DNA from 2 places in the Streptomyces capillispiralis genome. Region 2 is predicted to be linked to the other one. Evidence: predicted binding sites of a transcription regulator. Region 2 holds the regulator's gene; the other holds the start of a gene.
The links. Region 2 encodes HspR, which represses chaperone genes until heat shock. Its sites were predicted from a motif close to TTGAGNNNNNNNNNCTCAA; they were not measured.

Region 1: lon (endopeptidase La) is a predicted target of HspR. The motif match lies at 10,035-10,053, and genes of this name have one in related genera.

The regions. Positions count from the first base shown of each region.
Region 1 is NZ_VIWV01000001.1:2,719,319-2,731,189, reverse strand. It holds gene FHX78_RS11155 (PadR family transcriptional regulator) at 1-925, opposite strand, end outside; gene FHX78_RS11150 (DUF4097 family beta strand repeat-containing protein) at 927-1,799, opposite strand; gene FHX78_RS11145 (hypothetical protein) at 1,945-2,787, shown strand; gene FHX78_RS11140 (DUF6104 family protein) at 2,907-3,086, opposite strand; gene FHX78_RS11135 (multifunctional oxoglutarate decarboxylase/oxoglutarate dehydrogenase thiamine pyrophosphate-binding subunit/dihydrolipoyllysine-residue succinyltransferase subunit) at 3,168-6,968, opposite strand; gene FHX78_RS11130 (HAMP domain-containing sensor histidine kinase) at 7,260-8,372, opposite strand; gene FHX78_RS11125 (response regulator transcription factor) at 8,369-9,109, opposite strand; gene FHX78_RS11120 (spermine/spermidine synthase domain-containing protein) at 9,232-9,924, opposite strand; gene lon (endopeptidase La) at 10,076-11,871, shown strand, end outside.
Region 2 is NZ_VIWV01000001.1:3,801,992-3,813,862, reverse strand. It holds gene FHX78_RS16225 (MraY family glycosyltransferase) at 1-42, shown strand, start outside; gene dnaK (molecular chaperone DnaK) at 136-1,980, shown strand; gene grpE (nucleotide exchange factor GrpE) at 1,977-2,648, shown strand; gene dnaJ (molecular chaperone DnaJ) at 2,685-3,860, shown strand; gene FHX78_RS16205 (heat shock protein transcriptional repressor HspR) at 3,867-4,316, shown strand; gene FHX78_RS16200 (sugar ABC transporter substrate-binding protein) at 4,594-5,700, shown strand; gene FHX78_RS16195 (helix-turn-helix transcriptional regulator) at 5,830-6,867, shown strand; gene FHX78_RS16190 (helix-turn-helix domain-containing protein) at 7,079-8,092, opposite strand; gene FHX78_RS36775 (hypothetical protein) at 8,198-8,344, shown strand; gene FHX78_RS16185 (Rieske (2Fe-2S) protein) at 8,346-8,681, shown strand; gene FHX78_RS16180 (pyridoxamine 5'-phosphate oxidase family protein) at 8,861-9,277, opposite strand; gene clpB (ATP-dependent chaperone ClpB) at 9,404-11,871, shown strand, end outside.

The DNA.
Region 1 (11,871 bases), 1.1 Mb from region 2:
GGGCCGCGTCGCGGATGTCGTCCCGGAAGCGGTCCAGCAGACGGTCCAGGTCGCGGGCCGGGTCACCGGTGGAGTCGGAGGCGTCCTCATGGGCCCAGGCCGGGGTGTACTCGGCGGGGAAGTCCTCGGGCGTCCGGGAGTACGACGGCTGGGAGGCGCGGCCCGGTCCGCCGGTGCCGGTGCGGCCGAAGGCGAAGTCCTTGCCGAAGCCGGTCATCTCCTTGGCCAGTTCGCCCAGGCCCTCGCGCAGCCCCGTCGGCCAGTCGCCGCGGGCGAAGTGGTCCTGCACCTGTTCCTGGACCTTCCGCATGATGCGCTGCACCTCCTCCTGTGCCTCCTGGGCCTGGCGGCGGGCCCGCTGGGCCTCCTCGCGGGAGCGGCGGCTCTCGTCCTTGGCGCGCCGGGCCTGTTCCTTCCACTCCTGCTTGGCGCGGCGCATCTCCTCCTTGGCGGCGCGCCAGGCCTCGCTGTCGCCGAAGACCGAGAAGTCGCCGAGGCCCCCTTCCTCGTCGCCGGAGGCCCCACCGCCGCGGGACTGGCGGGCCCGGCCGGCCGCGGCCCGCATCTCGCGGCGCAGATCGCCCGCCGCGCCGCTGACGTCGGCCCGGATCTCGGCGGCCAGTTCGGCGACCGACTCACGGATCTCCAGCTCCAGGTCGGCCAGCTCGCCGCTGCGGTCGGCGAGCTCGGCGCGGCCGGCGTCCGTGATGGAGTACACCTTGCGGCCGCCCTCGGTGGTGTGGGTGACCAGGCCCTCCGCCTCCAGCTTGGCCAGGCGCGGATAGACCGTGCCCGCCGACGGGGCGTACAGCCCCTGGAAGCGCTCCTCCAGGAGGCGGATCACCTCGTAGCCGTGGCGCGGGGCCTCGTCCAGCAGCTTCAGGAGATAGAGGCGGAGGCGTCCGTGGGCGAAGACGGGGGGCATGTCAGAGCACCTTCTTGTCGGTCGTACCGGCATTGTCTCCCGAGCCGTCCGGCGGTCCGGGCTCGTCCTCACCGGCCGGGCGGCGCAGCAGGGCGATGGAGCCGGAGAGGGTGGTGGCCCGCAGCCTGCCGCTGCCGGCGCCCAGGCGGCCGGTGAGCTTGTGGGCGCCCCACTGGCCGTGCACCCGGAGGCCGTCGAAGGCGTTGGAGATGGCGCCGCTCGCGGTGTTGGCCTCGACCTCGGCGTCGGCCGGCTCGGGCAGCCGGATGGCGATCTCGCCCGAGACGCTGGACAGCCGGACGTCGGTGGGCCCGTCGGGATCGAGGTCCACGATCACGGACCCGCTGACCGTGTCCGCCCGCACGGAGGGGCCGGAGCCGTCGACGACGGTGAGGTCGCCGGAGACGGAGGCGAAGCGGAGGTCGCCGGTGACGGACTGCGCCTCCACGTTCCCCGACACCGTGTCCGCGCGGACCCGGCCGGAGAGGGCGACCAGGGTGGTGTCACCCGCGACGCCCTTCAGCACCGCGGGGCCCCGGATGCCGGAGACGACGGCGCCGGCGCCGAGCACGCCCAGCTCCACCCGGGTCCGCGCCGGGACGGTCAGGGAGATCACCGCGCTGCGGAGCCGGCCCTTGGGCTCCAGCAGTTCGAGGAAGCCCTTCCAGGGCAGGTCGTCGTAGGCGACGGTGAGGGTGCCGTCCTTCTGGGTGACCACCAGGGGTGGACCCTCGATGGCGGAGACCTCCAGCCGGGCGGGACCCTCGTCGGTCCCCACCACATTGACCGTGCCGTTGACGACACGGACGCGGAGCTCGCTCACCGGCTCGTCGAAGGTGAGCTTCGTGGGCTCCGCGACGGACCACTCGGACATGGTGACGACCTCCTGGGAACGACCCGGCGACGCGCCATATCGCGTCTCCCGCAATTCACGATATATCGCGGGCGGGGAAAGTCAAGACACTCGTTCTGGCGATCAGCCGCCCTGCGATCCGGTCGAATTGGCCTAGCGTGTGAGCATGTCGACGGAAAAGTCCCCGGCCGGACGGCGGGGCGGGCCGCCCGCACCGGGCGCCCTGCTGCTGTGCCGCGCGGAGTCCGGGTCCGTCGCCCCCGCCGCCCGGCTGCTGCGCGAACGCATGCTGGTCCTCGGCGCCGGCGAGGGGTGGAGCGTGCTGGTCCCCGAGGGCCGGCCCTGGCGGGAGGGCACCGAGCCGGTGGACCGGGTCGTCACCGGCTGGGCCACGGCGCTCGCGGTGGGCGCGCCCTGGCCGGTGATCGCGCTGTGGTGGGACGCGGACCGCGCCGGTTTCAGCCTCGCCTCCGGCTTCCGCCGCCCCGTCGGCTACGTGTGGCTGGCGAACGGCACCCCGGCGGGCGAGGACGAGGCGATGCGCACCTTCGCCGCCCGGATCGGGCTCGACCCCGTGCTGGACATGCGGACCCTCGACCTGCTGACGGAGCCCGACCCCGCCGCCGACGCGACCTCCCGGCTCGGCGGCGTCCTGGCGGTCCTCACCCGCGCGGGCGTCCTCGCGCCCCCGGATCTCGTCCCCGGGGAACCGGCCGACCGTCTGTTCCAGGCCGCCCGGGGCCGGCCCGGCGCCCGGCTCGTCGAGGAGCGGGAGGACGGAGCGCCGCCGCAGACACCGCCCACGGACCGGCTCGCCCCGACGTGGCCGCCCCCTCCCGCCACGCCCGCGGCGCGCACCCTGGCCCTCGCCGAGCTGGCCGTCGGCCTCTCCCTGGCGATCCGGGGCCTGCGCCGCCGCGACGGCGGATGGGCCGTGGCGGGCGCCCTCCTGCTGGCCCACGGCGCCCTGGGCCTGGCGGCCCACACCCTCATGCGGCCCCGCGACTGACACCACCGGCCGGCCGGACCCGCGCGGGGGCGCCTACGCGCGACAGAGACGGGCGGGTGCCCGCACGACGGTGTTCCCCGGTGCCGCGCGGCGGACGCGGCACCGCAGGGCGAGGAGCCCTACTCGTCGTCCTCGTCGTCCAGCCGGGCCAGCCACGTCGCCAGGCGTTCCACCGGGACCTCGAAGTCGGGGTTGAGGTCGACGAACGTGCGCAGCTGTTCGGCCAGCCACTCGAAGGTGACCTCCTCCTCCCCGCGCCGCTTCTCCAGTTCCTCGATGCCACGGTCCGTGAAGTACATGGGGACAAGGATAGGTGCGGGAAAACGGACGGGCCGCACCCCCCGACAAGGGGGTGCGGCCCGTCCGCGTACGGCCTCCGGTTACGCCTCGAAGACCTCACGCACCAGCTGCTCCTGCTCCGCCTGGTGGCGCTTGGCGGAGCCGACCGCCGGGGACGAGCCGTGCGGCCGCGAGATGCGGCGCAGACGCTCGTCGTGCGGGAGGTCGGCGCCGACCGCCAGGTCCAGGTGGTCGATCAGGTTGAGCGCGATGAACGGCCAGGCACCCTGGTTCGCCGGCTCCTCCTGGGCCCACAGGTACTTCTCGGCGTTCGGGTACTTCTTGATCTCCGCCTGGAGCTCGGTACCCGGCAGCGGGTACAGGCGCTCGATGCGGATGATCGCCGTGTCCGTGGCACCGCGCTTCTGCCGTTCGGCCTCCAGGTCGTAGTAGACCTTGCCGGCGCAGAAGACGACCTTCTTCACCGCGGCCGGGTCGACCGAGGCGTCACCGATGACCGGGCGGAACTGGCCCGTGGTGAACTCCTCCGCCTTCGAGGCCGCGGCCTTCAGGCGCAGCATCGACTTCGGGGTGAAGACGACCAGCGGCTTGTGGTGCGGGTTGTGCACCTGCCACCGCAGGAGGTGGAAGTAGTTCGACGGCGAGGTCGGCATCGCGACCGTCATGTTGTTCTGGGCGCAGAGCTGAAGGAACCGCTCCGGGCGGGCCGAGGAGTGGTCCGGGCCCTGGCCCTCGTAGCCGTGGGGGAGGAGCAGGACCACACCGGAGGTCTGGGCCCACTTCTGCTCCGCCGACGAGATGAACTCGTCCACGACCGTCTGCGCGCCGTTGACGAAGTCGCCGAACTGCGCCTCCCACATCACCAGCGCGTCGGGGCGGGCCAGCGAGTAGCCGTACTCGAAGCCCATCGCCGCGTACTCGGACAGCAGGGAGTTGTAGACGTTGTACCGCGACTGCTCCTCGGAGAGGTACTGCAGCGGCGTGTACTCCTCGCCCGTGCTGCGGTCGATGATGACCGCGTGGCGCTGGCCGAAGGTGCCGCGCTGGGAGTCCTGGCCGGCCAGCCGGACCGGCACGCCCTCCAGCAGCAGGGAGCCGACGGCGAGGGTCTCGCCCATGCCCCAGTCGATGGTGCCGTCCTCGACCATCGCCGCCCGGCGCTGCAGCTGCGGCAGCAGACGCGGGTGGACGGTGATGTGGTCGGGGATGTTCACCTGGGACTCGGCGATCCGCTTGACGACCTCCGTGGTCACCGCGGTGTTCACGGCGACCGGGAACTCGGCCTGCGGGTCCGGGGACTCCACGGAGGTGGGCTGCGAGGTGGCCTCGCGGACCTCGGTGAAGACCTTCTCCAGCTGGCCCTGGTAGTCCTGGAGCGCCTGCTCGGCCTCTTCCAGGGTGATGTCGCCGCGACCGATGAGGGACTCGGTGTAGAGCTTGCGCACCGAGCGCTTCTTGTCGATCAGGTCGTACATCAGCGGCTGGGTGAAGGCCGGGTTGTCCGACTCGTTGTGACCGCGGCGGCGGTAGCAGATGAGGTCGATCACCACGTCCTTGTTGAACGCCTGGCGGAACTCGAAGGCCAGGCGCGCGACGCGCACGACCGCCTCCGGGTCGTCGCCGTTCACGTGGAAGATCGGGGCCTCGATCATGCGGGCCACGTCGGTGGCGTACATCGAGGAGCGCGAGGACTCCGGGGCGGCGGTGAAGCCGACCTGGTTGTTGATGACGACGTGGACCGTGCCGCCGGTGCGGTAGCCGCGCAGCTGCGACATGTTCAGGGTCTCGGCCACCACGCCCTGGCCCGCGAAGGCCGCGTCGCCGTGGATCGCCACCGGCAGGACGGTGAAGTCCGTGCCGCCCTTGCCGATGATGTCCTGCTTGGCGCGGGCGACGCCCTCCAGGACCGGGTCCACCGCCTCCAGGTGCGAGGGGTTGGCGACCAGGGAGACCTTGATCTGCTCGCCGTCCAGACCGGTGAAGGTGCCCTCGGCGCCCAGGTGGTACTTCACGTCGCCGGAGCCGTGCATCGACTTCGGGTCGAGGTTGCCCTCGAACTCGCGGAAGATCTGCGCGTACGACTTGCCGACGATGTTGGCGAGCACGTTCAGCCGGCCGCGGTGGGCCATGCCGATGACGACCTCGTCCAGGCGGGACTCGGCGGCCGAGTCCAGCACCGCGTCCAGCAGCGGGATGACGGACTCGCCGCCCTCCAGGGAGAAACGCTTCTGGCCGACGTACTTCGTCTGCAGGAAGGTCTCGAACGCCTCCGCGGCGTTCAGCCGGCGCAGGATGCGCAGCTGCTCCTCGCGCTCCGGCTTGGTGTGCGAGCGCTCGATGCGGTCCTGGATCCACTTGCGCTGCTTGGGGTCCTGGATGTGCATGAACTCGACGCCGGTGGTGCGGCAGTACGAGTCGCGCAGCACGCCCAGGATGTCGCGCAGCTTCATCAGGGACTTGCCGGCGAAACCGCCGACGGCGAACTCGCGCTCCAGGTCCCACAGGGTGAGGCCGTGCTCGACGATGTCCAGGTCGGGGTGCTTGCGCTGGCGGTACTCCAACGGGTCGGTGTCGGCCATGACGTGGCCGCGGACCCGGTAGGAGTGGATCAGCTCGAAGACGCGGGCGGCCTTGGTGACGTCGTCGTCGTGCGAGGCGTCGATGTCCTTGAGCCAGCGGACCGGCTCGTAGGGGATGCGCAGCGCCTCGAAGATCTCGTCGTAGAAGCCGTTCTCACCGAGCAGCAGGTTGGCGACCTGGCGCAGGAACTCGCCGGAGGCAGCACCCTGGATCACCCGGTGGTCGTAGGTCGACGTGAGGGTCATGACCTTCGAGATGCCGAGCTTGTTCAGGGTGTCCTGGGAGGTGCCCTGGAACTCCGCCGGGTAGTCCATGGCGCCGACGCCCATGATCACCGACTGGCCGGGCATCAGCCGCGGCACGGAGTGGACGGTGCCGAGGCCACCGGGGTTGGTCAGGGAGACCGTGACGCCGGTGAAGTCGTCCATCGTCAGCTTGTTGTCGCGGGCGCGACGGACGATGTCCTCGTAGGCCTGCCAGAACTCGAAGAAGTTCAGCGTCTCGGCCTTCTTGATGGCCGCGACGACCAGCTGGCGGTCGCCGTTGGGCTTCACCAGGTCGATGGCCAGACCGAGGTTGACGTGCTCCGGCTTCACCAGGGTCGGCTTGCCGTCCACCCGCGCGAACGAGTGGTTCATCGCCGGCATGGCCTTGATGGCCTGCACCATCGCGTAGCCGATGAGGTGGGTGAAGGAGATCTTCCCGCCCCGGGCCCGCTTGAGGTGGTTGTTGATGACGATGCGGTTGTCGAACAGCAGCTTCACCGGGACCGCGCGCACGGACGTGGCCGTGGGCAGCTCCAGCGAGGCGTCCATGTTCTTCGCGACGGCGGCGGACGGGCCGCGCAGGGTGACCTGCTCGGGACCGGCCTTGGCCTCGCTCGCGGGCGCTGCCTTGGGCTTGGCGGCGGCGGGTGCGGCGGCCGGCTTGGCGGCGGGAGCCGCGGGCGCGGCGGCCGGGGCCGGGGCGGGAGCCTGCGCCGGGGCCTTGGCGGCGGGCTGCGCGGCGGCGGCGGGCTGCGCGGGCGCGGCCGGCTGGGCCGGAGCGGCCGGCTGAGCGGTGGTGGTCCCCGCGGCCGCCGTGGCCGCGTTACCCGCCGGAGCCGAGGCCGCAGGCGCGCCCGGCTTGTAGTCGGCGAAGAAGTCCCACCAGGCTCGGTCCACCGAGTTCGGGTCCTGGAGGTACTGCTGATAGATCTCGTCGACGAGCCACTCGTTGGCACCGAACGCCGCAGCGGGGCTCTTGCCCGCTTGGTCGGTGTCGGTGGAGATGCTCGAGTTACTGGGGGACTGTGGCGACACGGCGGCAACCGCCCTCTTCCGCTTCACAAGGTGATGGACAGCGGAAATAAAGGCTACGCCCCCATGGGCGAGAAGGTCAGGCCGGGCCCGTTCATCGTCGCGTAAGTCACATCTCAGCGGGTGTTTCGGCGCAGGAAATGGCGGGAAACAAGCGTGGTTCCGGTTCTTCGCCGGGTGCGCGGGATCGCTGGAACGGGCCTCGACGCGCAGCTCGCGCGGGCCTCTGCCTGATCACACGTGTCCGTCAGCGCGAACACGGATGGATCTTGCGGCTCCGCTTCGAACCCTACGTCAATTCGACGCGGGTGAGGCTCCCGGAAGGGTGATAAGAATCCGGCATCCCCGCTCGGATTCGGCCACTCCGATCCGGCCGCCGTGCAGATCGACGGCCCAGCGGGCGATCGCCAGGCCGAGTCCGGTGCCGCCGTCGCTGCCCGGGCCGTGCGGCCGGTTGACGTTGCCGCGGTTGAACCGTTCGAAGACGCGGTGCCACTCGGTTCGCGGAATGCCGGGACCCTCGTCCAGCACCTCCAGCTCCAGCGACTCCGCCTGGGTGCCGCGCCGCGCCCTGACCGTCACCCGGCCGTGCGGCGGGCTGTGCTTGACCGCGTTGTCGATGAGGTTGGCGACGACCTGGTGGATCCGCTCCGGGTCGGCGTGCGCCACGAGCTCCGGCGGCGAGACGTCGAGGTGCAGATGGACGTCCGTACGGGTGTGGCTGCCCGAGCCGGAGGCCATGCCGGCGCGGGCCGAGGCGACCATGTTGGCCTCCTTGAGCACGCCGGACAGGTACGGCCACACCTCGAACCGGCGCTTCTTCAGCGGGACGACGCCGTTGTCCAGGCGGGACAGGTCCAGGAGCGTCTCGACGAGCCGTCCCAGGCGCTCGGTCTGCCGCAGGGCCGTGCGCATCGTCTCGGGATCGGCCTGGGTGACGCCGTCGACGATGTTCTCCAGCACCGCGCGCAGCCCCGCGATGGGGGTGCGCAGCTCGTGCGAGACGTTGGCGACCAGCTCCTTGCGCTGGGCGTCCTGGGCCTCCAGCTCGTCGGCCATGGCGTTGATCGTCTGGGCCAGGTCGCCCAGCTCGTCCCGCCGGTTCTCGCGGACCCGGCGGGTGTAGTCGCCGTGCGAGATGGACCGGGCCACGGCGTTCATGTCGTCCAGCGGCGCGGTGAGCGAGTGCGCCACGAACTGCGTGATGAGCAGGGTGGCGATCATCGAGAAGACCGTGATGAAGCGCAGCTCCGTCTTGGTGTGCACGGCGATCACCGACAGTCCGGTGGTGATCAGGACCGAGACGACGACCAGCGCACCCAGCTTGGTCTTGATCGAGAACGGGCGAACACCGCCCCAGGGCGGCGCCTGCCCGTGGTCTCGGCGTCCGGTCGGCCCGTCGCTCATGGCGTCGGCGTCTCCAGGGCGTAGCCCACGCCGTGCACGGTGCGGATGCGCTCGGCGCCGATCTTCCGGCGCAGCGCCTTGATGTGGCTGTCCACGGTCCGGGTGCCGGAGGCGTCCGCCCAGTCCCAGACCTCGGCCAGCAGCTGCTCGCGGGAGAGCACCGCGCGGGGCGTGTTCGCCAGGCACACCAGGAGGTCGAACTCGGTGGGCGTCAGGTGGACGTCCTCGCTGCGCACCCGCACCCTGCGCTGCGCGTGGTCGATCTCCAGCTCGCCCAGGCGCAGGATGCCGCTGCGCGGGGTCGTCGCCGCGAGGGCCGCCCGCTCCATGCGGCGCAGCAGCACATGCACGCGCGCCGCCAGTTCCCGCATGGAGAAGGGCTTGGTCATGTAGTCGTCGGCGCCGACGCCCAGGCCGACCAGCATGTCGGTCTCGTCGTCGCGCGCGGTGAGCATCAGTACCGGCACCGGACGCTGGGCCTGCACGCGACGGCAGACCTCCAGTCCGTCGAAGCCCGGCAGCATGATGTCGAGGATCAGCAGGTCGGGCTGCCAGGCCTCTGCCGTGTCCACCGCGGACGGGCCGTCGCCCGCCGTTTGCACCAGGAATCCCTCGGCGCGAAGGCGGGTCGCGATGGCGTCCACGATCGTCGCATCGTCCTCGACCACCAGAACCCTGCGCTGAGCGCCGGGGGTGGTCGTCGCCGTGCCGTTGTGGGAGGTGTGTGTCTGCTCCATCGCCCGCCCCTGAAGTGTGCTTTCCGGAACCGTGGGGTGATCCGTGATCTGCGCATGACTGCGATTGACGCTTGAATGATCCGCGTCAGGGCAGCAGCGTACGGGGAGTCACCGCACCATTGCTATCCAGGGCGGACGCCGATGTGCACGACGTCCGGAACGCCCCGGGCAACGGGGATCTCTTCGGTACGCACCTGTTGGAACCCGGCATTCCGCAAGGTTCCCTCGAATTCCGGGGACGGCTTGGCGGACCAGACCGCGAGTACCCCGTGCGGCCTCAACACCCTTGCGCAGCTTGCCAGTCCGGCCGGCGAGTAGAGCCCTCCGTTGTCCTCGGTGACGGTCCAGTCGGGGCCGTTGTCGATGTCGAGGCACAGCGCGTCGAACGTGGCGGATGTCTCATTGACGAACGCGACGAGATCCGCCTCGACGATCTCCGTGCGGGGGTCGGCGAGCGCCTCCGCGGAGAGCCCGGCCAGCGGTCCCGCGCGGTGCCACCCGATGACCGCCGGTTCGCGCTCCACCACGGTGATCCGCCCCCAGCGGGGCTGTGCGGCGGCGTGTGCGAGCGAGAAGCCGACGCCGAGGCCGCCGATCAGGACGTGCGGACCGGGCTCCCCGTCCGCCCCGGCGGGGTCGAGGGCGGCCAGCGCGGCGTCGACCAGCCGTCGCTCCGAGCGGCCGTCGGAGGTGTCCATCAGGAAGCAGCCGTTGGCGATGATCTGCAGCAGGCCGCCGTGCCTGCGCAGCACGACCTCGCCGTACGGGCCCTCGCGGCGGTCCAGGACTTCGGGAATGTCGTACGGGGTGGACATGCGTTCATCCTGACAGCTCGGTTTCGCGCGGCGGCCGGGCGGCGAGCGCCCCGGACCGGTGATCGCTGAGAGCGAACGCGGCTCTGGGAACATTCGGCGGCTCACGTGCATTGAGTCGGCATAACTCAACTTGACTGCCGAAGGGGAGATCATGGCTGCTGAGTCCACACCGCTCGCCCTGCCTGTGCTGCCGCTCGACGACGAGGTCGTGCTGCCCGGGATGGTGGTTCCGCTGGACCTGAGCGACTCCGAGGTGCGCGCGGCGGTGGAGGCCGCCCAGGCCGCCGCCGGCGCCGAGCCGGGGAAGCCCAGGGTGCTCCTGGTGCCACGCGTCGACGGGACCTACGCCGGCACCGGCGTGCTGGGCACGGTCGAGCAGGTCGGCAGGCTGGCCGACGGCGACCCCGGCGCACTGATCCGCGGCCGGGGCCGCGTGCGGATCGGCGCCGGGACCACCGGGCCGGGCGCGGCGCTGTGGGTGGAGGGCACCCGCGTCGACGAGAGCGTGCCGGAACCGCTGCCGGGGCAGGTCACCGAACTGGTCAAGGAGTACAAGGCGCTCGCCACCGCCTGGCTGCGCAAGCGCGGCGCCTGGCAGGTCGTCGACCGCGTCCAGGCCATCGACGACGTCTCCGCGCTCGCCGACAACTCCGGCTACTCGCCGTTCCTGACCACCGACCAGAAGGTCCGGCTCCTGGAGACCGCCGACCCGGTCGCCCGCCTCAGGCTCGCGACCCAGCAGCTGCGCGACCACCTCGCCGAGCAGGACGTCGCCGAGACCATCGCCAAGGACGTCCAGGAGGGCGTCGACAAGCAGCAGCGCGAGTTCCTGCTCCGGCGCCAGCTCGAAGCCGTCCGCAAGGAGCTGCGCGAGCTCAACGGCGAGAAGGAGGGCGAGGAGTCCGACGACTACCGGGCCCGCGTGGAGGCCGCCGACCTGCCGGAGAAGGTCCGCGAGGCCGCCCTCAAGGAGGTCGACAAGCTGGAGCGCGCCTCCGACCAGTCGCCCGAGGGCTCCTGGATCCGCACCTGGCTCGACACGGTCCTGGAGATGCCGTGGAACGAGCGCACCGAGGACGCCTACGACATCCAGGGCGCCCGGGCCGTCCTCGACGCCGAGCACGCGGGTCTGGACGACGTGAAGGAGCGGATCACCGAGTACCTGGCGGTGCGCAAGCGGCGCAGCGACCGGGGCCTCGGCGTCGTCGGCGGCCGGCGCGGCGGCGCCGTGCTGGCCCTGGTGGGCCCGCCCGGCGTCGGCAAGACCAGCCTCGGCGAGTCCGTCGCCCACGCGATGGGCCGCAAGTTCGTCCGGGTCGCCCTCGGCGGCGTCCGCGACGAGGCCGAGATCCGCGGCCACCGGCGCACGTACGTCGGCGCGCTGCCCGGCCGGATCGTCCGGGCGGTCAAGGAGGCCGGTTCCATGAACCCGGTCGTCCTGCTGGACGAGATCGACAAGGTCGGCTCCGACTTCCGCGGCGACCCGGCCGCGGCCCTGCTCGAAGTGCTCGACCCGGCCCAGAACCACACCTTCCGGGACCACTACCTGGAGGTCGAGCTGGACCTGTCCGACGTGGTCTTCCTCGCCACGGCCAATGTCCTGGAAGCCATCCCCGAGGCCCTGCTCGACCGCATGGAGCTGGTCCGCCTCGACGGCTACACGGAGGACGAGAAGGTCGTCATCGCCCGCGACCACCTGCTCCCGCGCCAGCTGGAGCGCGCCGGGCTGGACCGGGACGAGGTGACGATCGACGAGGGCGCGCTGCGCAGGCTGGCCGGCGAGTACACGCGTGAGGCGGGGGTGCGCACCCTGGAGCGGTCCATCGCGCGGCTGCTGCGCAAGGTCGCGGCCCAGCACGAACTGGGCGAGCGGGAGCTGCCCTTCACCGTGACCGACGGCGACCTGCGGGACCTGATCGGCCGGCCGCGCCACGTGCCCGAGTCCGC
Region 2 (11,871 bases):
TCGTCGCAGGTCACAGGCCAGTTGCGTGTAAGGAACGGATAAGAGTTGAGTCCGCTCGACTCAGCTCTGTTGACCCCGCGCCGGACGTCATGCATGCTTGAGTCCGTTCCACTCAAGTCAGCTGGAGGAATCGAAATGGCACGTGCGGTCGGCATCGACCTGGGCACGACTAACTCCGTCGTCAGCGTTCTGGAGGGCGGCGAGCCCACCGTCATCACCAACGCCGAGGGCGCCAGGACCACGCCTTCCGTCGTCGCCTTCGCCAAGAACGGTGAGGTGCTGGTCGGTGAGGTGGCCAAGCGCCAGGCCGTGACCAACGTCGACAGGACCATCCGGTCGGTCAAGCGTCACATGGGCACCGACTGGAAGATCGAGCTCGACGGGAAGCCCTTCAACCCGCAGCAGATCAGCGCCTTCGTGCTGCAGAAGCTGAAGCGCGACGCCGAGGCCTACCTGGGCGAGAAGGTGACGGACGCGGTCATCACCGTCCCGGCGTACTTCAACGACGCCGAGCGCCAGGCCACCAAGGAGGCCGGCGAGATCGCCGGTCTGAACGTGCTGCGCATCGTCAACGAGCCGACGGCCGCCGCCCTGGCGTACGGCCTCGACAAGGACGACCAGACCATCCTCGTCTTCGACCTCGGTGGCGGTACCTTCGACGTCTCCCTGCTGGAGATCGGCGACGGTGTCGTCGAGGTGAAGGCCACCAACGGCGACAACAACCTCGGTGGTGACGACTGGGACCAGCGCGTCGTCGACTACCTGGTCAAGCAGTTCCAGTCCGGCCACGGCGTGGACCTCGGCAAGGACAAGATGGCGCTGCAGCGTCTGCGCGAGGCCGCCGAGAAGGCGAAGATCGAGCTGTCCTCGTCCACCGAGACCTCGATCAACCTCCCCTACATCACCGCGTCCGCCGAGGGCCCCCTGCACCTCGACGAGAAGCTGACCCGCGCCCAGTTCCAGCAGCTGACCGCGGACCTGCTCGAGCGCTGCAAGACGCCGTTCCACAACGTCATCAAGGACGCCGGCATCCAGCTGTCCGAGATCGACCACGTCGTCCTCGTCGGCGGCTCCACCCGCATGCCCGCCGTCGCCGAGCTCGTCAAGGAGATGACCGGCGGCAAGGAGGCCAACAAGGGCGTCAACCCGGACGAGGTCGTCTCGATCGGTGCCGCGCTCCAGGCCGGTGTGCTCAAGGGCGAGGTCAAGGACGTCCTGCTGCTCGACGTCACCCCGCTGTCCCTCGGCATCGAGACCAAGGGCGGCATCATGACCAAGCTGATCGAGCGCAACACCACGATCCCGACGAAGCGCTCCGAGATCTTCACCACGGCCGAGGACAACCAGCCGTCGGTGCAGATCCAGGTCTACCAGGGCGAGCGCGAGATCGCGGCGTACAACAAGAAGCTCGGGATGTTCGAGCTGACCGGTCTGCCCCCGGCGCCGCGCGGCGTCCCGCAGATCGAGGTCTCCTTCGACATCGACGCCAACGGCATCATGCACGTGACCGCCAAGGACCTGGGCACGGGCAAGGAGCAGAAGATGACCGTCACCGGCGGCTCCTCGCTGCCGAAGGACGAGGTCGACCGCATGCGCGAGGAGGCCGAGCGCTACGCGGAGGAGGACCACAAGCGCCGCGAGGCCGCCGAGTCCCGCAACCAGGGCGAGCAGCTCGTCTACCAGACCGAGAAGTTCCTCGCGGACAACGAGGACAAGGTCCCCGGTGACGTCAAGACCGAGGTCGAGTCCGCCCTCGCCGAGCTGAAGGAGAAGCTCAAGGGCGAGGACACCGCCGAGATCCGCACCGCCACCGAGAAGGTCGCCGCCGTCTCCCAGAAGCTGGGCCAGGCCATGTACGCCGACGCCCAGGGCGCCCAGGCGGCCGGCGGCGCGTCCGCCGGTGCCGAGGGGACGAAGGCCGACGACGACGTCGTCGACGCCGAGATCGTCGACGAGGACCGTAAGGACGGTGCGGCGTGACCGAGGAGACCCCGGGCTTCGACGAGCAGTCGCAGCAGCCCGACGTCCCCTCCGACGACGCCGAGCCGAAGGCCGCCCCCACCCCCTCCGCGGAGGAGGGGGCGGCCCCGGCCGGGGACACGGGCCAGGACGCGGCCCTGGTGGCCCAGCTGGACCAGACCCGCACGGCGCTCGGTGAGCGCACGGCGGACCTCCAGCGCCTCCAGGCCGAGTTCCAGAACTACCGCCGCCGTGTCGAGCGGGACCGCATCGCGGTCAAGGAGATCGCCGTGGCGAACCTCCTGACCGAGCTGCTCCCCGTCCTCGACGACGTCGGCCGCGCGCGGGAACACGGCGAACTCGTCGGCGGCTTCAAGTCCGTCGCGGAGTCGCTGGAGACGATCATCGCCAAGATGGGCCTCCAGCAGTTCGGCAAGGAGGGCGAGCCCTTCGACCCGACGATCCACGAGGCCCTGATGCACAGCTACGCGCCGGACGTCACCGAGACGACCTGCGTGGCGATCCTGCAGCCGGGGTACCGCATCGGCGAGCGCACCATCCGCCCCGCGCGGGTGGCCGTCGCCGAGCCGCAGCCGGGCGCGCAGACGGCCAAGCCGGCCGAGGAGGGCTCCGAGGCGCAGGCGGACACGGCGGAGAACAAGGAGAGCGGTGGCCCGGAGGAGGGCTGACGTCGACACTCACGCAGGGAAGGAGGGACGTCGGGGATGAGCACCAAGGACTTCATCGAGAAGGACTACTACAAGGTCCTCGGCGTCCCCAAGGACGCCACCGAGGCCGAGATCAAGAAGGCGTACCGGAAGCTCGCCCGCGAGTTCCACCCGGACGCCAACAAGGGCAACACCAAGGCGGAGGAGCGGTTCAAGGAGATCTCCGAGGCGAACGACATCCTCGGTGACCCCAAGAAGCGCAAGGAGTACGACGAGGCGCGCGCGCTCTTCGGCAACGGCGGCTTCCGCCCGGGGCCGGGCGCGGGCGGCGGCAACTTCAACTTCGACCTGGGCGACCTCTTCGGGGGCCAGCCCGGCGGCCAGGCGGGCGGCGGCTTCGGCGGCGGCCTCGGTGACGTCTTCGGGGGCCTGTTCAACCGCGGCGGCGCCGGCACCACGCGGACGCAGCCCCGGCGCGGCCAGGACATCGAGTCCGAGGTGACGCTGAGCTTCACCGAGGCGATCGAGGGCGCGACCGTCCCGCTGCGGATGTCGTCGCAGGCGGCCTGCAAGGCCTGTTCGGGCACCGGCGACAAGAACGGCACACCGCGCGTGTGCCCGACCTGCGTCGGCACCGGGCAGGTCGCCCGGGGCAGCGGCGGGGGTTTCTCCCTCACCGACCCGTGCCCGGACTGCAAGGGCCGCGGTCTGATCGCCGAGGAGCCCTGCGACATCTGCAAGGGCAGCGGCCGGGCCAAGTCCTCGCGGACCATGCAGGTGCGCATCCCCGCGGGCGTCAGCGACGGCCAGCGGATCCGGCTGCGCGGCAAGGGCGCACCGGGCGAGCGCGGCGGCGCGGCCGGCGACCTGTACGTCGTCGTGCACGTCGGCACCCACCCGGTGTTCGGCCGCAAGGACGACAACCTCACCATCACCGTCCCGGTCACCTATCCCGAGGCGGCGCTCGGCGGCGAGGTGCGGGTCCCGACGCTCGGCGGCCCCCCGGTCACCCTGAAGCTGCCTCCGGGCACGCCCAACGGGCGGACCATGCGGGCCCGAGGCAAGGGCGCGGTCCGCAAGGACGGCACCCGCGGCGATCTGCTGGTCACCGTGGAGGTGAGTGTTCCCAAGGATCTGACGGGGAAGGCTCGTGACGCGCTGGAGGCGTATCGCGAGGCGACCGCGGAGGAGGATCCGCGGGCGGAGCTGTTCCAGGCCGCGAAGGGAGCTTGATTGCAGATGGACGGCCGTCGACGCAACCCTTATGAACTGACCCAGGACACCCCGGTCTACGTCATTTCGGTGGCGGCCCAGCTCTCCGGCCTGCACCCGCAGACACTGCGTCAGTACGACCGGCTGGGACTCGTCTCGCCGGACCGCACGGCCGGCCGGGGCCGGCGCTACTCGGCCCGCGACATCGAACTGCTCCGCCAGGTGCAGCAGTTGTCGCAGGACGAGGGCATCAACCTGGCCGGGATCAAGCGCATCATCGAACTGGAGAACCAGGTCGCGGCCCTCCAGGCCCGGGTGGCCGAAATGCAGGACGCCCTGGACGGTGCGGCGGCGGCGATGCGTCAGCGCGAGGCCGCGGTGCACGCCTCGTACCGCCGCGATCTGGTCCCCTACCAGGAAGTGCAGCAGACCAGCGCGCTCGTGGTGTGGAGGCCGAAGCGGCAGCAGTCCGACTGACCGCGGATGCGAAGTGCCGCGCGGGGCCCGGAGGTTCACCGAACCCTCCGGGCCCCGTCGCGTGTGCGGGTCCACATCCGTGTGCACGGTATGGCCGCGTGTCCCCAAGATGCACGTCAGGTGTCCGCAGGTCTTTCACGAGTTCAGCGCACGGTGCTGTGTCCATCTCGTTAAGTGGTTGCCCTTGACGCCGACGGGGGCTGAAGCGTTGGCTTTTCAGTCACATGGGCCACAAAGCTGTGCCCACGTCCGGAACGCACCTGAAGTGAGCCCTCGCATGCGTCGTATCGCCATATCCGTGGCCGCCACCTCGATGTCCGTCATGCTCGCCGGCTGCGGCGTGCTCAACGCGACGGGGAGCAGCGACGACGCCGGCCCGACCAAGGGCGACGACATCACCGTCGGGCTGCTGCTCCCGGAGAAGGCCAACACGCGGTACGAGCAGTTCGACTACCCCATCTTCAAGACGAAGGTGGAGTCCCTCACCAATGAGAAGGGCCGCGTCGAGTACGCCAACGCCGAGGCGGACGCCGGCAAGCAGGCCACCCAGCTGCAGCAGATGATCGACGAGAAGGTCGACGTCATCGTGCTGGACGCGGTCGACGCGCACGCCATCGCGGACGGCGTGCAGAAGGCCAAGGACGCGGGCATCCCGGTCATCGCCTACGACCGGCTGGCCGAGGGACCGATCGACGCCTACATCTCCTTCGACAACGAACTGGTCGGCGAGGTGCAGGGCCGCTCCCTGCTGGAGTCCCTCGGGGACGACCTCAGCATCACCGACAAGGTCGTGATGATGAACGGCTCGCCGACCGACCCGAACGCCAAGCAGTTCAAGGCGGGCGCGATGTCCGAGCTCAAGGGCAAGGTGACGATCGCCAAGTCCTTCGACACCAAGGACTGGAAGCCGGAGAACGCCGAGGCCAACATGGCCGAGGCGATCAACGCGATCGGCGCGGCGAACATCGAGGCGGTCTACTCCGCCAACGACGGCATGGCGGGCGGCATCGTCAAGGCACTCAAGGCCGCCGGCGTGACCGACCTGCCCCCGATCACCGGCCAGGACGCGGAGCTGGCCGCGGTGCAGCGGATCCTCGCCGGCGAGCAGTACATGAGCGTGTACAAGTCCTACCCGGAGGAGGCCGAGAGCGCCGCCGAGATGGCGGTGGCCAAGGTCCAGGGCCGGGACATCCAGTTCGACGCGCAGACCCGCGACCGGGTGGACAGCCCCACGACCAAGGACATCCCGGCGCAGCTGGTGCCCGTGGTCGCGCTGACCAAGGAGAACATCGAGGGCACCGTGATCGCCGACAAGATCTACGAGGTGTCGGACATCTGCACCGCGAAGTACGAGGCGGCCTGCGCGGAGATCAACCTGAAGTAGCCGCCCCGTCGATATTCGGCCACCCCGCCGGTCTCCTGGCCGGCGCCGGGCGGAGGTGTGTTGCACAGCCGGTTCCGGCCGCGCATAGTTGCGCTGCGGAAAGTGGCTGAACCGGGGGTGGGATGGGCGATGGCCGGGCACGGGACGGACGAGCATCCACACGGTGCTGACCGACTGTGCGAGGCCGGGGATCGTGTGTATTCCCGGGCCGTACGGCGCGGACGGCTGCCGCGCCGGGACGCGGAGCCGGTGCCCTGCCTGCTGGAGCTGGCCCTGCTGCACCCGGACCCGGACGACATGGACTACCTGGTGCCGACCGCCCCGCAGGAGGTCATGACCCGGCTGCTGCGCGGGATGTACGACGAGATCAGCGCGAGCCAGCGCCGGGTCGGCTCCGCCGTCGAGGCATTCGAGTGGTACGCCGGTCTCGGCTGCCGCGCACCCGCCTCGCCCCCCGCGACGACGGAGGGCCCGGCGATCCGGGTGCTGGACGGGCTGGCCCGCATCCAGGCGGCGATGGACGAGGCGACCCAGGCGTGCACCACCGAGGTGCTCACCGTGCAGCCGGGCGGCATCCGGCGCGAGGCGGAGCTGTCGGAGGGGCTGCACCGGGCGATGGCGCTGCGCGGCCGCGGCGTGCGGATGCGGGACCTCTACACGCACGTGGCCCGGCACGGGCACGGGCTGCTGACCTATCTGGAGCTGATGGGCGACGCGGTGGAGGCCCGCACGCTGGACGAGGTGGTCGAGCGGCTGATCCTGTTCGACCGGACGGTGGCCTTCATCCCCGCCAACGCCGAGCGCACCATGGCGCTGGAGCTGCGGCACCCGGCACTGGTGGAGTACCTCGGGACGGTCTTCGACCGGCTGTGGCGGCTCGCCATCCCGCTCACCGCCCCGCTGCCCGACACCGGCATCGAGGGCATCTCGCACCGGGAGCAGTCCATCGCCGCGCTGCTGGCGGAGGGCCACCAGGACGCGGTGATCGCGGAGCGGCTGGGCATCAGTGTGCGCACCTGCCGGGCCCACATCGCCCGGCTGTCGGAGACCCTGGGCGCGGCCAGCCGTACGCAGCTGGGCGTGCGCATCGCGCAGACCGGTCTGGACGGCCCGCGCGGACCGGTGCCGCTGACGCTTCCCGAGCAGGGGTCCCGGAACGTCCGCTGAGACGCACGGGCGCGGCGACGGGCCGGACGGCGGTGCCCCGGCGGCCGTGAGGGCGGATGTGCGGCCCTGCCGGAGGGTCCGGGCGGTACGACGCCGGGCCCGCCCCGTCCGGCGGCTCCAGGCGTCGTCGCGGGCGCCGCGGGTGCTGTGCGGCCGGCTTCCGGTCCTGCGGGACCCGCTGCGGGGCCCGGGCGGGGGATCCGCCCTCGGCTCACTCCTCCTGGTGCAGGATCCCCGACTGGGCGATGAGGTAACCGAGTTGGGCGCGGCTGCCGCTGCCGAGGGTGGCGGCGAGCTTGGCGATGTGGGCGCGGCAGGTGCGGACGTTCATGCCGAGCCGGCGGGCGATCGCCTCGTCGACATGCCCCTCGACGAGGAGTTTGGCGATGGAGTGCTGGATGTCGGTGATGCCCCCGGGGGCGGTCTCGTAGGGCGCGCCGGCGCTCAGCGGCACCGCCCGGCTCCACATGAACTCGAACACCTTGATGAGGTAGCGGACCAGTCCGGGCTGGCGTATCTCCAGGGCGACCTGCTGGTCGTCGCGGGTGGGGATGAAGGCGACCGACTCGTCGCAGACGATGAGGCGTTCCACCACCTCGTCGATGGTGCGGTACTCCACCCGGCCCGCGGAGAGCTGTTCGACGTAGGCCCGCTTCTCCGGGCTGTAGCGGGCGGTGTGCTGGTAGAGCGTTCTGATGCGCACGCCCCGTTCGATGAGGGGCTTGTCCCGTTCGAGTCCCTGGATGATGCTGCGTTCGGAGAAGCGGTCGTCACTGGGCTGGATGGTGAGCATCTCGGTCCGGCACTGGGTGGCGGCCAGGTTGAGCGCGGCGTTGATCCGCTCGCTGCCCTCGAGCACGGCGATCGAGTTCTCGGAGGTGACGGCCTGGGTACCCAGGGCCATGAACGGCTCGAAGGCGTCCGCGAGCCGGATCGACAGCCGCCGGCGTTCGGCGATGTCGCGTTCGATGGGGTGCAGGCGCTGGGCCAGGGCGAGCGCCGGCGGCACCGGGCGCAGCCAGTTCTTGTCGTCCGGGTCGGGGTGCAGCAGGGCCAGTTCCATCAGGCAGGGGGCGGCTTCCGCTTCCTCCCGTGCGACCCTCCCCACACGCAGCGCGTTGGCATAAAGTCGGCCGCCTGCCTCGCACAGTTCGGTCACCGCATGGGGATGCTCCGCCTTAGTCTGATTTGCCACGAAATCTCCACCCCCCAGGGTCCTGAACATGCAGGAACATGATGCACCGATTGTGTGGCCATGACGTGTTCGAATGAGCCATCGTCTTATCTGACGGGGGAACGAGGAGACTTTCACGTGAGGACGAAGCCGACTATGCGCAAGAGACTGCTTCGCTCGGTGCTCGCAGCCGCCCTCTCCGCCGTCGCGGCCTTCGGAGCGCTGAGCGGTTACTCCGACGCGAAGAGCGGGACACAGGCCGACAGCCACTGGCCGTCGATCGTCGTCGACTCGGGGCGTTGATGTGACCACTCCACCCGACGACCGCTCCTTCCGCAGGGAGATGGCGACCGCCTACCGGTCCGGATGGCACTTCATCGACCTGGTCACCGCCATCCCCCACAGCGGTGACTCGTTGATGGTGACCGTCTTCGGCGAACCGGTCGTCGTCACCCGCGACGAGGACGGAGACGTACGGGCGTACCGGTGCCTGCGGCGGCCCCGGGGGGCGCCGAAGCCCGTGCGGTGTGCCATCCGGTACGGAATGATCTTTGTGAACCTGGACCAGCGGGACCGCCGGCAGGCGGAGTCCGACTCCCCTGCCCCCCGGACCATCTCGGCCACCCCCCGCAGTGCCTGACGCGATTCCCCCGTCGTAACAGATCGCTCAGGTGCTTCCCCCCGCAGCGGCGTCACCGTGACCTGAACACGGTGACGCCGCTGCAGTTTTGCGTGACATTTCCCGGTATCGGCCAGATCGCGCTATGGCTGAAAAGGGTCGCTGGATGTGACGAACTATTCCTCCCGACCCGCCCGGCCTCACCCCCGGCCCAGGGCGCGGGTGAGCGCGATCTCGATCACCACCCGTGCGGGGTTGGGTGACGGCGTCCGGCCGTAGCGCTCCGCGTACCGCCGTTCCGCCTCCGCGACGCGCTCCGGTTCGGCGCGGACCACGGCCCGCCCCTCCAGCGTCGCCCACCGCCGGCCGTCCACCTGGCACACCGCCACGGCCGCGCCCTCCGCCCCCGCCGCCCGCACGTGCCGCACCTTCGCGCTCGACGTGTTCGCGACCACCCGGGCCAGCCGCGCCTCGGGGTCGTACGTCACCGCCACCGGGACGACGTGCGGCGTGCCGTCCGGGCGGAGGGTGGTCAGCGTGCACAGGTGCTTCTCGCGCCAGAAGCTGAGGTACGGGGCGTCCGGATCGCCCGGATCCACCGAATACGAGGTGGCCATGGACGGGAACCTAGCCGGTGCGGCCCTCCCGCCCCGTGCCTTGAGTGGAATAGACTCAAGTTTGTGTACGTTGACCGAGTCAGCCACGATGGCCGCTGAAGGGTCACCAAGGAGGGAAACGCGAACGTGGACGCCGAGCTGACCAACCGGAGCCGGGAAGCGATCAACGCCGCCGGGAACCGGGCCGTGACCGAGGGGCACCCCGACCTCACCCCCGCCCACCTGCTGCTTTCCCTGCTCGCCGGGCAGGAGAACGAGAACATCACGGACCTGCTCGCCGCGGTCGACGCCGACCAGGCCGCCGTACGCTCCGGGGCCGAGCGCATCCTGGCCGGCCTGCCGAGCGTGACCGGGTCCACCGTCGCGCCGCCCCAGCCCAACCGCGAACTCCTCGCCGTCATCGCGGACGCCCAGGCCCGCGCCCGCGACCTCGGCGACGAGTACCTCTCCACCGAGCACCTCCTCATCGGCATCGCCGCCAAGGGCGGGGCCGCCGGCGAGGTGCTGTCCGGGCAGGGCGCCACCGCGAAGAAGCTGCGGGAGGCCTTCCAGAAGGCGAGAGGAGCGCGCCGGGTGACCACCGCCGACCCCGAGGGGCAGTACAAGGCCCTGGAGAAGTTCGGCACCGACTTCACCGCCGCGGCCCGCGAGGGCAGGCTCGACCCCGTCATCGGACGGGACCAGGAGATCCGGCGCGTCGTCCAGGTGCTGTCCCGCCGCACCAAGAACAACCCCGTCCTCATCGGCGAGCCCGGCGTCGGCAAGACCGCCGTCGTCGAAGGACTCGCCCAGCGGATCGTCAAGGGCGACGTCCCCGAGTCGCTGAAGGACAAGCGGCTCGTCGCCCTCGACCTCGGCGCCATGGTCGCCGGGGCCAAGTACCGCGGCGAGTTCGAGGAACGCCTCAAGACCGTCCTGGCCGAGATCAAGGACTCCGACGGCCGGATCATCACCTTCATCGACGAACTGCACACGGTCGTCGGCGCGGGCGCCGGCGGCGACTCGGCGATGGACGCCGGCAACATGCTCAAGCCGATGCTCGCCCGCGGCGAACTCCGCATGGTCGGCGCCACCACCCTCGACGAGTACCGCGAGCGGATCGAGAAGGACCCGGCGCTGGAGCGGCGCTTCCAGCAGGTGCTGGTCGCCGAGCCGACCGTCGAGGACTCCATCGCCATCCTGCGCGGACTCAAGGGCCGCTACGAGGCCCACCACAAGGTCCAGATCGCCGACAGCGCGCTCGTCGCCGCCGCCACCCTCTCCGACCGCTACATCACCTCCCGCTTCCTCCCCGACAAGGCCATCGACCTCGTCGACGAGGCCGCCTCCCGGCTCCGCATGGAGATCGACTCCTCACCCGTGGAGATCGACGAACTCCAGCGCGCCGTCGACCGGTTGAGGATGGAGGAACTGGCCCTCGGCAAGGAGACCGACGCCGCCTCCCTCGAACGCCTGGAGAAGCTGCGCCGCGACCTCGCCGACAAGGAGGAGGAGCTGCGCGGCCTCACCGCCCGCTGGGAGAAGGAGAAGCAGTCCCTCAACCGGGTCGGCGAGCTGAAGGAGAAGCTCGACGACCTGCGCGGCCAGGCCGAACGCGCCCAGCGCGACGGCGACTTCGACACCGCCTCCAAGCTGCTCTACGGCGAGATCCCGGCCGTGGAGCGCGACCTGGAGGCCGCCTCCGAGGCCGAGGAGGCGTTGACGTCTTCCGGCGGGAGTGCCAAGGACACCATGGTCAAGGAGGAGGTCGGCGCCGACGACATCGCCGACGTCGTCGCCTCCTGGACCGGCATCCCGGCCGGCCGCCTCCTGGAGGGCGAGACCCAGAAGCTGCTGCGCATGGAGGACGAGCTCGGCAAGCGGCTCATCGGCCAGGGCGAGGCCGTACGGGCCGTCTCGGACGCGGTGCGGCGCGCGCGGGCCGGGATCGCCGACCCCGACCGGCCCACCGGCTCCTTCCTCTTCCTCGGCCCCACCGGCGTCGGCAAGACCGAACTCGCCAAGGCGCTCGCCGACTTCCTCTTCGACGACGAGCGGGCCATGATCCGCATCGACATGTCGGAGTACGGCGAGAAGCACTCCGTCGCCCGCCTCGTCGGCGCGCCCCCCGGTTACGTCGGCTACGAGGAGGGCGGCCAGCTCACCGAGGCCGTGCGCCGCCGCCCGTACAGCGTGGTGCTGCTCGACGAGGTGGAGAAGGCCCACCCCGAGGTCTTCGACATCCTGCTCCAGGTGCTCGACGACGGCCGGCTCACCGACGGCCAGGGCCGCACCGTCGACTTCCGCAACACCATCCTGGTGCTCACCTCCAACCTCGGCAGCCAGTACCTGGTCGACCCGCTGACCACCGAGGCGGAGAAGAAGGAGCAGGTCCTGGAAGTGGTCCGGGCCTCCTTCAAGCCCGAGTTCCTCAACCGCCTCGACGACCTCGTGGTCTTCTCAGCGCTGACGAAGGAGGAGCTGAGCCGGATCGCGCGGCTCCAGACCGACGCGCTGGCCCGCCGGCTCGCCGAGCGCCGCCTCTCCCTGGAGGTCACCGAGGCGGCCCTGGCCTGGCTGGCCGACGAGGGCATGGACCCGGCGTACGGCGCCCG